Regions from separate parts of the Nonomuraea sp. NPDC050227 genome, predicted to be linked through region 1. Evidence: riboswitches for the same ligand, from Rfam matches in the RefSeq annotation. Region 1 holds a riboswitch; the other holds the start of a gene.

The links. A riboswitch is a leader RNA that binds a small molecule or an ion and turns the genes downstream of it on or off. The one in region 1 is predicted to bind glycine.
Region 2: another riboswitch for glycine. It lies ahead of gcvP (aminomethyl-transferring glycine dehydrogenase); the one in region 1 lies ahead of gcvT (glycine cleavage system aminomethyltransferase GcvT).

The regions. Positions count from the first base shown of each region.
Region 1 is NZ_JBITJF010000009.1:265,093-269,780, forward strand. Features, by position in the region: gene ACIBK9_RS32595 (L-serine ammonia-lyase) at 1-896, opposite strand, end outside; gene gcvH (glycine cleavage system protein GcvH) at 955-1,344, opposite strand; gene gcvT (glycine cleavage system aminomethyltransferase GcvT) at 1,341-2,426, opposite strand; glycine riboswitch at 2,461-2,560, opposite strand; glycine riboswitch at 2,581-2,678, opposite strand; gene ACIBK9_RS32610 (M28 family peptidase) at 2,928-4,301, opposite strand; gene ACIBK9_RS32615 (M4 family metallopeptidase) at 4,373-4,688, opposite strand, start outside.
Region 2 is NZ_JBITJF010000002.1:479,150-483,837, forward strand. Features, by position in the region: gene ACIBK9_RS09400 (bifunctional nuclease family protein) at 106-576, shown strand; gene ACIBK9_RS09405 (MerR family transcriptional regulator) at 724-1,344, shown strand; glycine riboswitch at 1,393-1,489, shown strand; gene gcvP (aminomethyl-transferring glycine dehydrogenase) at 1,656-4,481, shown strand; gene ACIBK9_RS09415 (hypothetical protein) at 4,609-4,688, shown strand, end outside.

The sequences.
Region 1 (4,688 bases):
GCCGGGATGATGCCCGCGGCGCCGTTGGTGGGGGCGGTGACGATGCGGCCGCCGGCGGCGTTCTCCTCGTTGACGGCCAGGGCGAACAGCGCCACCCAGTCCATCGCCTGCAGCGGGTCCTTCTCTGCCGACTCGGCCTGCAGCCGCCGGTGGAGCTGGTTGGCCCGGCGCTTGACCTTCAGGCCGCCGGGCAGCACGCCCTCCTTGCTGATGCCGCGCCGCACGCACTCCGACATCACCCGCCACAGGTTGAGGATGCCCGCGCGGATCTCCTCCTCGGTGCGCCCGAACGCCTTCTCGTTCTCCAGCATCAGGGCGGAGATCGACAGGCCGGTGTTCGAGCAGTGCTTGAGCAGCTCCTCGCCCGAGGCGAACGGGTAGGGCAGGACGGTGTCGTCGGGCTTGATGCGGTCGGCGCCGGTGGCCTTCTCGTCCACGACGAAGCCGCCGCCGACGGAGAAGTAGACCTTCTCGCGCACGGTCTCGCCCTGCTCGTCGCGGGCGGTGAAGCGCATGCCGTTGGGGTGCTCGGGCAGGGAGATCTTGCGCTCGAAGACGAGGTCCTGACCCACGACGAAGGGGATCTCGCGCTCGCCGTAGAGCTTGACCGTGCCCGCGGCGCGCATCTCGGCCAGGCGGGTGTCGACGGAGTCGACGTCGACCAGTTCCGGCTTCTCACCGGACAGGCCGAGCAGCACCGCCTTGTCGCTGCCGTGGCCCTTGCCGGTCAGGCCGAGCGAGCCGTACAGGATGACCTCGACGCGGGCCACGCGGGGGAGCAGGCCGTCGTCGTGCAGCCCGCGGGCGAACTTGTGCGCGGCGGCCATCGGGCCGCCCGTGTGGGAGCTGGACGGTCCGATGCCGATCTTGAAGAGGTCGAAGACGCTGATCGCCATTGATGGCGCCCTTCAGTTCAGGAAGTGCCGGGGCCCGCGGCGGGCCCCGGCGTTGGTGTCAGGACTCGCCTGAGGTGAGCGCCGTGTACTCCTCGGCGGACAGCAGGTCCTCCGCGTCGCCCTCCATGCGGACGCGGAACATCCAGCCGTCGCCGTACGGGTCGCTGTTGGCCAGCGACGGGTCGTCGGCCACGGCCGAGTTCACCTCGACGATCTCGCCGCCGACGGGCGCGTAGATCTCGCTCACCGACTTGGTGGACTCCACCTCGCCGACCGAGTCACCCGCCTCGACGGTCGAACCGACCTCGGGGAGCTGCACGAAGACGACGTCACCAAGAGCCTCGGCGGCGAAGGCCGTGATGCCGACGGTCACGGTGATGCCGTCGTCCACGCCCGACACCCACTCGTGCTCCTTGGTGTAGTTCAGGTCGTCAGGGATGTTGCTCACTTGTTCCTCCTGTAGAAGGGCAGCTCGACCAGGTCCATAGGTTCATGGCTGCCCCGGATGTCCACGGCCAGACCTGTGTCGGCACCGGCGTCCACGTAGGCCATCGCGATGGGCTTGCCCAGGGTCTGGGAGGGCGCACCGCTGGTGACCTCGCCGACGACGGCGCCGTCGCGGGTGACCGGGTAGCCGTGACGCGGCACCCGGCGGCCCTGGGCGACCAGGCCGACGAGGCGGCGGCGGGGCTGGTCGTCCTTGACCGCCTCCAGCGCCGCCCTGCCGACGAAGTCACCGGGCTTGTCGAATTTCACCACTCTGCCCAGCCCCGCGTCGAACGGGGTCAGGTCGGAGCTCAGCTCGTTGCCGTAGAGCGGCATGCCGGCCTCCAGCCTGAGGGTGTCGCGGCTGGACAGACCGGCGGCGCGCAGCCCGTGCGGCTCGCCCGCGGCCTCCAGGGCGCGCCAGAGCGGCACGGCGTCCTGGTTGGCGACGAACAGCTCGAAGCCGTCCTCGCCGGTGTAGCCGGTACGGGCGATGAGCGCCTGGCGGCCGTCGACCACGCCGGGCAGGCCCGCGTAGTACTTGAGACCGTCGAGGTCGGCGTCGGTGAGCGTGGCCAGGATCTCCTGGGCCTTCGGGCCCTGGATCGCGATGAGGGCGTACTGCTGGGAGCGGTCATCGACCGCCGCGTCATACGACTTAGTACGATTTTTCAGCTCATCCGCGACCTTGTCGGAGTTCGAGGCGTTGGCCACCACCATGAACTCCTCGTCCGCCAGCCGGTAGACGATGAGGTCGTCGAGCACCCCGCCGCGCTCGTCCACGATCATCGTGTACCTGGCCCGGCCGGGCGCGAGCGCCGACAGGTGGCCGACCAGCGCGTAGTCGAGGGCCTCTCCGGCCTGCGGACCGGTCAGGAAGATCTCGCCCATGTGCGAGAGGTCGAACAGCCCGGCCGCCTCGCGGACGGCTTTGTGCTCCGCGGACTCGCTGCCGTACCGGAGCGGCATGAGCCAGCCGGCGAAGTCGGTCAGCGTGGCGCCTAGGGCCTCGTGGACGTCTCGTAGCGGCGTAGGTCGGGACATTTGTCGCACCTCAGGACAGGATTGGATGCCAGCATCCTCCCCCTCTGTCATGGATGCCTGAGAGCTTCGCCCGAGTTTTACCGGACTTTCACCTTCGGCGAGGCCCCGAGGGCCTGCTTTCCAGAGGTCACCTCCCCGTAAGAACGCCTTACAGGGCTGCCGCGCGGTCCTTTGCCTTGAGAGGTTCGCGGGGAGGGCTTGCTCCTTCAGGGACCCTGACCGGCTGTCAGGGTGCTCTCCCGCACGGTTTCGCCGGTGATGTCCGTCAGCCTAGTGCCGTCATGGGGGTGTTGTCGCGCTTCGCCCTCCACCATCCGCGGCATCCGCGACATACCGCACGCAGCGAAAAGCGGCCGCGGCCCCGGAGAGGCGGGGTCGCGGCCGCGTTGGTGGCCGCGCGCGAGCCGGTCATGGCAGGTCAGCTCGCACGCGGCAGCTCGGGGCGGGCCGGCGGTGACCGGCCCGCGCGGGATCAGGCCCTACAGATGACAGGCCCTGAGGTCAGGCCCGTGCCCAGAGGGCGGGCACGTTCGGCGGCTCCCAGCCCGGCAGGCTGGTGTGCGCCTGGAGGCAGCGGTAGCTGACCCCCTGGTAGGTGACGACGTCTCCGGCCGTGTACGACTTGTAAGCCGTCCAGGTGGTGCCCTGGCCGTCCCCTCCGACGGTCAGGGTGAAGGACGCGGAGTGGTCCGCCGTCGCCCCGTCGCCGTTGATCCCTATGGTGTACGTCCCCGCCGCGACGCCGCTGGTGGTGGCGATCGTGACGGTGGACGACTGGCCCGCCTGAACCGTGGACGGGCTGAAGGAGACGGTGACCCCGCTCGGCACGTTCCCGGCGGAGAGCGCGACGCTCTGCGCCTGGCCGGACGTGACCTGGGTACTGACCGCCGCGGTAGCCGACTGACCGGCCTGGACCGATGCCGACGACGGGGTCACCGAGATCGAGTAGTCGTTCTCCGTGGGCGTGCTGGTGCCCACGGCGAGCTTCCATATGGCGTAGGCGATGGCGTCGGAGTTGCGGTCGAGCGCCGTGGTGTTGATGGCGCTCGGGTAGCTGTCGCACGCGCTGTGGTAGCAGCGGTCGAACGCCTGCCCGGCCGAGCCGCCCCACTTGGCGGCCTGGGCCGAGCTCTTGACCGCCCCGGCCCCCGTGGCCAGGCCGCCGACCCGGACGCCCGCGCTCTTGAACGAGGCGTGGTCGCTGCGGCCGTCGCCCTCCCTGTCACCCTCGGTCTGCAGGCCGATGGTGGCGAAGTAGTCGTTGAAGGTGCGCTGGATCGCCGCGTCGTCGTCGTAGACGAAATAGCCGGCGTTGGTCGAGGCGATCATGTCGAAGTTCAGGTACACCTCGACGCCGCTCGCGCCGCCGTTCTGGACGTAGTACCTGGACCCGACCATGCCCGCCTCTTCGGCGCCCCACCAGCCGAACCGCACGTGCTTGGTGAGGGTGGGCTTGCGGGCGGCCAGGGTGAGGGCGTTCTCCAGGAGCGCGGCCGAGCCGGAACCGTTGTCGTTGATCCCGGGGCCGGCCGCGACGCTGTCGAGGTGGGCGCCGAGCATCACGGTCTGGTTGGCCGGGCCGCCCGGCCAGTCGGCGATCAGGTTGCTGCCGCCGCTGAAGTTCTGCACGCGGGTGGTGAAGCCGGCCGCGTCCAGCTTGCCCTTGATGTAGTTCATCGAGGCGGTGAAGCCCGGCCTGCCCGAGGCGCGGTTGCCGCCGTTGCTCGTGGCGATGGACTGCAACTGGCTCAGATGCGCCGTCACGTTCGCGACGGGGATGTCGGGCGCGGGGTCGGCGGCGGCGCCGGCCGGTCCGGCCGGCGTGGTGAGGGTCAGGGCCAACGCGGCGGTGGCCGCGGCGCCCAGCCTGAGCATGGCGTTCACGATCTGTGGCTCCTCAAGGGGGTTGGGCGGCCACCCCGGCGTGGCCGCCCAGGTCGTGCGACTTAGACCGGCTGCCAGAGGGCAGGGGTGTTGGGCGGCTCCCAGCCCGGCAGGCTGGTGTGCGCCTGGAGGCAGCGGTAGCTGGTGCCCTGGTAGGTGACGGTCTGTCCGGCCGTGTAGGCCGTGTACGTCTGCCACGTGGTGCCCTGGCCGCCGCCCACCGTCAGGCTGAAGGAGGCCGAGTGGTCGGCGCTCGCGCCGTCGGCGTTCAGGCTGATCGTGTACGTGCTGGGCGTCACGCCGCTCGTGGTCGCGAACGTCACCGTGGACGACTGCCCGGCGGTGATCGTGGACGGGCTGAAGCTGACCGTCACGCCC
Region 2 (4,688 bases), on a different contig from region 1:
ATTCCAGGCCTGCCGGGTGTTACGTTGAAATGCATAAGCGTGTAGCAGAAACGACCCAGTCAACAGCTGTGCCGGGCGACCGGCCGGCCGAATACGGAGCAGCCCGTGTTGCAGATGGAGGTCGTGGGCGTTCGAGTTGAGATGCCCACAAACCAGCCGATCGTCTTGCTCAAGGAGGCACACGGGGAACGGTTCCTTCCGATCTGGATCGGCATGACCGAGGCGACCGCGATCGCCCTGGCGCAGGCCGAGGAGCCGCCGCCCCGGCCGCTCACCCACGACCTGTTCAGGGACGTGCTGAGCGCGCTCGGCGTCGGGCTGCGCGCGGTCAACATCGTGGCCCTGCGTGACGGCATCTTCTTCGCCGACCTGGTGTTCTCCAACGGCGTGGAGGTCAGCGCCCGCCCCTCCGACTCGATCGCCCTGGCGCTGCGCACCGGCGCGCGCATCTTCGCCAGCGAAGAGGTGGTCCAGGAGGCCGGCGTGATCATCCCTGACGACCAGGAGGACGAGGTGGAGAAGTTCAGGGAGTTCCTTGACACGATCACTCCCGAGGACTTCGGCAGGGCGGGGTAGGTATTTCAGTGCATTTACGCTTCACGACGCGCCGAGCCGGATCGTTGACTGAGCATGGTCACGGTCCTACGGTGCAAGTGAAACCCGTGGTCGCCCTTTACGAACCCCCAGATCAGGCCATGGGATGAGAGAAAGCCGGAGGTCCGCGTGGCGGTCAGCAGCGGCGAGGGAAAGACGGCCGGCCAGGAAGATCCGGTGCGGCGCGAGAGCGCGCGGCAGCGTGCCGGAGAGCAGGGACTGCTCTTCGACGAGCAGCCCGCGACGGTGCCCGACGACATCGGATACCGCGGGCCCACAGCCTGCTCGGCAGCCGGCATCACCTACAGGCAGCTCGACTACTGGGCGCGCACGGGCCTGGTCGAGCCCACGATAAGAGCCGCGCACGGCTCGGGCTCGCAGCGGCTCTACAGCTTCCGCGACATCCTGGTGCTCAAGGTCGTCAAGCGGCTGCTCGACACCGGGGTGTCGTTGCAGCAGATCCGCACCGCGGTGCAGCATCTGCGTGACCGCGGGGTCGCCGACCTCGCGCAGATCACGCTCATGAGCGACGGTGTCAGCGTCTACGAGTGCACCTCGGCCGACGAGGTGATCGATCTCCTCCAGGGCGGCCAGGGCGTGTTCGGCATCGCGCTCGGCCGGGTCTGGCGAGAGGTCGAGGGCTCCCTCGCGGAGCTGCCGGGGGAACGGGCGGCGGTCGAGGACACCGTCCCGGCCGACCATCCCGCTGACGAGCTCGCCAAGCGGCGTCGCGCACGCCGCACGGGGTGAGCTGAACCGCTGAACACACCGTAGTAATCTAGGACAGAGTAAGGCTGATGACCCCGTGCGGGAGAGTCCCTGGGCTGCGGTCCTGGGGCGCCGAAGGAGCAACCCTCCCCGGAATCTCTCAGGCATCCCGTACCGCTCGGGTGAGGCAACTCTGGAAAGCAGGTGCGCCCGCCAGGCGCACCTCACCGACGGTGCAAGCCCCACGGTGGGGTGAAGCTCTCAGGTCGCGATGACGTCGCGATGACAGAGGGGGAGATCCGGCACTCGCCCGCGCCCTGGCGCCGGTCTCCAAGCCTCGGGAGGCAACCTCCATGACCGACCTGTCCGCTCCGCCGTTCTCGTCCAGGCACATCGGCCCATCGGAGTCCGAGCAGCAGCGCATGCTCGAGGCCGTGGGCTTCGAGTCCGTCGGCGATCTGGTGGCCGTGGCCGTGCCCGAGGCCATCAGGGTCAAGGACCGGCTCAAGCTGCCGGCCGCCGCGAGCGAGACCGAGGCCATCGCCGAGCTGCGCGAGCTGGCCTCCCGCAACCGGGTGCTGACCTCCATGATCGGCCTGGGCTACTACGACACCGTCACGCCCGCCGTCATCCGGCGCAACCTGCTGGAGAACCCGGGCTGGTACACCGCCTACACGCCGTACCAGCCGGAGATCTCGCAGGGCCGCCTGGAGGCGCTGCTGAACTTCCAGACGGTCGTCTCCGACCTGACCGGCCTCGACGTCGCCGGCGCCTCCCTGCTGGACGAGGCCACCGCCGCGGCCGAGGCCATGACGCTGGCCCGCCGGGCCGGCAGGTCCAAGAGCGACGTGTTCGTGGTCGACGCCGACACGCTGCCCCAGACCAAGGCCGTGCTGGCCACCCGCGCCGAGCCGCTCGGCATCACGCTGGTCGAGCACGACCTCGACGGCGAGCTGCCCGAGTGCTTCGGCGTGCTCGTCCAGTACCCGGGCGCCTCGGGCCGCCTGCGCGACTTCCGCGACGTGGCCGCCAGGGCGCACGAGGCCGGCGCGCTCGTCGTGGCCGCCGCCGACCTGCTGGCCCTCACGCTGGTGGCCGCCCCCGGCGAGCTGGGCGCCGACATCGCCGTCGGCTCCTCCCAGCGCTTCGGCGTCTCCTTCGGGTTCGGCGGGCCGCACGCGGCCTACATGTCCGTACGCGAGGGCCTGCAGCGGCAGATGCCCGGCCGGCTGGTCGGCGTGTCGGTCGACGTCGACGGCGACCCCGCCTACCGGCTGGCCCTGCAGACCCGCGAGCAGCACATCCGCCGCGAGAAGGCCACCAGCAACATCTGCACCGCCCAGGTCCTGCTGGCCGTGATCGCCGGCATGTACGCCGTCTACCACGGCCCCGAGGGCCTGCGCCGGATCGCGCACCGCGTGCACCGGCACGCCGTCGCGCTGGCCGGCGGGCTGCGCGAGGCCGGCCTGGAGGTCGTGCACGGCGAGTTCTTCGACACCGTGCTCGTCCGGGTGCCCGGCAGGGCCGCCGAGGTGGTGGCCGCCGCCGCCGAGCGGGGCGTCAACCTGTGGCAGGCCGGCGACGACCACGTCTCGATCGCCTGCGACGAGAAGACCGGCGCCGCCGAGCTGGTCAAGGTGTGGGCCGCCTTCGGCGTCGAGCGCGAGGAGGTGGCGCTGGAGGCCGACGCGCTGCCGGCCGAACTGCTGCGCGAGTCGGACTACCTGACCCACCCGGTCTTCCACAGCCACCGCTCCGAGACCGCGATGCTGCGCTACCTGCGCAGGCTCCAGGACAAGGACATCGCGCTCGACCGTTCGATGATCCCGCTCGGCTCGTGCACGATGAAGCTGAACGCGACCACCGAGATGGAGCCGATCACCTGGCCGGAGTTCGCCGGCGTGCACCCGTACGCGCCGGAGGCCCAGACCGAGGGCTACCGGGAGCTCATCGGTACGCTGGAGGGCTGGCTGGCCGAGGTGACCGGCTACGACGCGGTCTCCATCCAGCCGAACGCCGGCTCCCAGGGCGAGTTCGCCGGCCTGCTGGCCATCCGCGCCTACCACCAGGCCAACGGCGACACCGAGCGGGACGTGTGCCTGATCCCGTCCTCGGCCCACGGCACGAACGCGGCCAGCGCCGTCATGGCGGGCATGCGGGTCGTCGTCGTGGCCTGCGACAACGACGGCAACATCGACCTGGCCGACCTCGACGCCAAGATCGCCAAGCACCGCGACAAGCTCGCCGCGATCATGGTGACGTACCCGTCCACGCACGGCGTGTACGAGGAGTCGATCACCGAGGTCTGCGCCAAGGTGCACGAGGCCGGCGGCCAGGTCTACGTCGACGGCGCCAACCTCAACGCCCTGGTGGGCCTGGCCAAGCCGGGCGAGTTCGGCGCCGACGTGTCCCACCTCAACCTGCACAAGACGTTCTGCATCCCGCACGGCGGCGGCGGCCCCGGCGTCGGCCCGGTCGCGGTCCGCGGCCACCTGGCGGCCTATCTGCCCGGCCACCCGCTGCGCGACGGCGGCCCGGTCGGTCCGGTCTCGGCCGCCCCGTACGGCTCGGCGGGCATCCTGCCGATCTCGTGGGCGTACGTGCGGATGATGGGCTCCGAGGGCCTCACGGCGGCCACCGAGCAGGCCATCCTGTCGGCCAACTACCTGGCCCGGCGGCTGGCCCCGCACTACCCGGTGCTCTACACCGGCCGCGGCGGCCTGGTGGCCCACGAGTGCATCGTGGACCTGCGCCAGATCACCAAGGAGACCGGCGTCACCGTCGACGACGTGGCCAAGCGCCTGATCGACTACGGCTTCCACGCGCCGACCATGTCGTTCCCGGTGGCCGGGACGCTGATGATCGAGCCGACCGAGAGCGAGGACCTGGACGAGCTCGACCGGTTCGTGGACGCCATGATCGCCATCCGCGGCGAGATCGCCAAGGTGGCCTCCGGCGACTACGACAAGACCGACAACCCGCTGCGCAACGCGCCGCACACGGCCGAGTCGGTCACCGCCGACGAGTGGGCCCACCCGTACTCGCGGACCGAGGCGGCCTACCCGGTGGCCTCGCTGCGCGAGGGCAAGTACTGGGTGCCGGTGCGCCGCATCGACCAGGCGTACGGCGACCGCAACCTGGTGTGCTCCTGCCCGCCGCTGGAGGCGTACGAGGACTGATCCGCCCACGCGGGTCCCCGCCCGGGGGCCCGCGCCGGATCTGGCCCAGTCCTGCACCGTCAAGTGAGCAGACATGATCGCGACGAGCCGTTAGGCTCGGTGCGATCCGTCGCCTGAAGGAGCTCTCTTGACGTTCTCAGAGCTGGAGACCCCGCCTCTCGACACCGCCCGCCGCCTGGCCGAGGGCGGCGACCTGGAGGGTGCGGC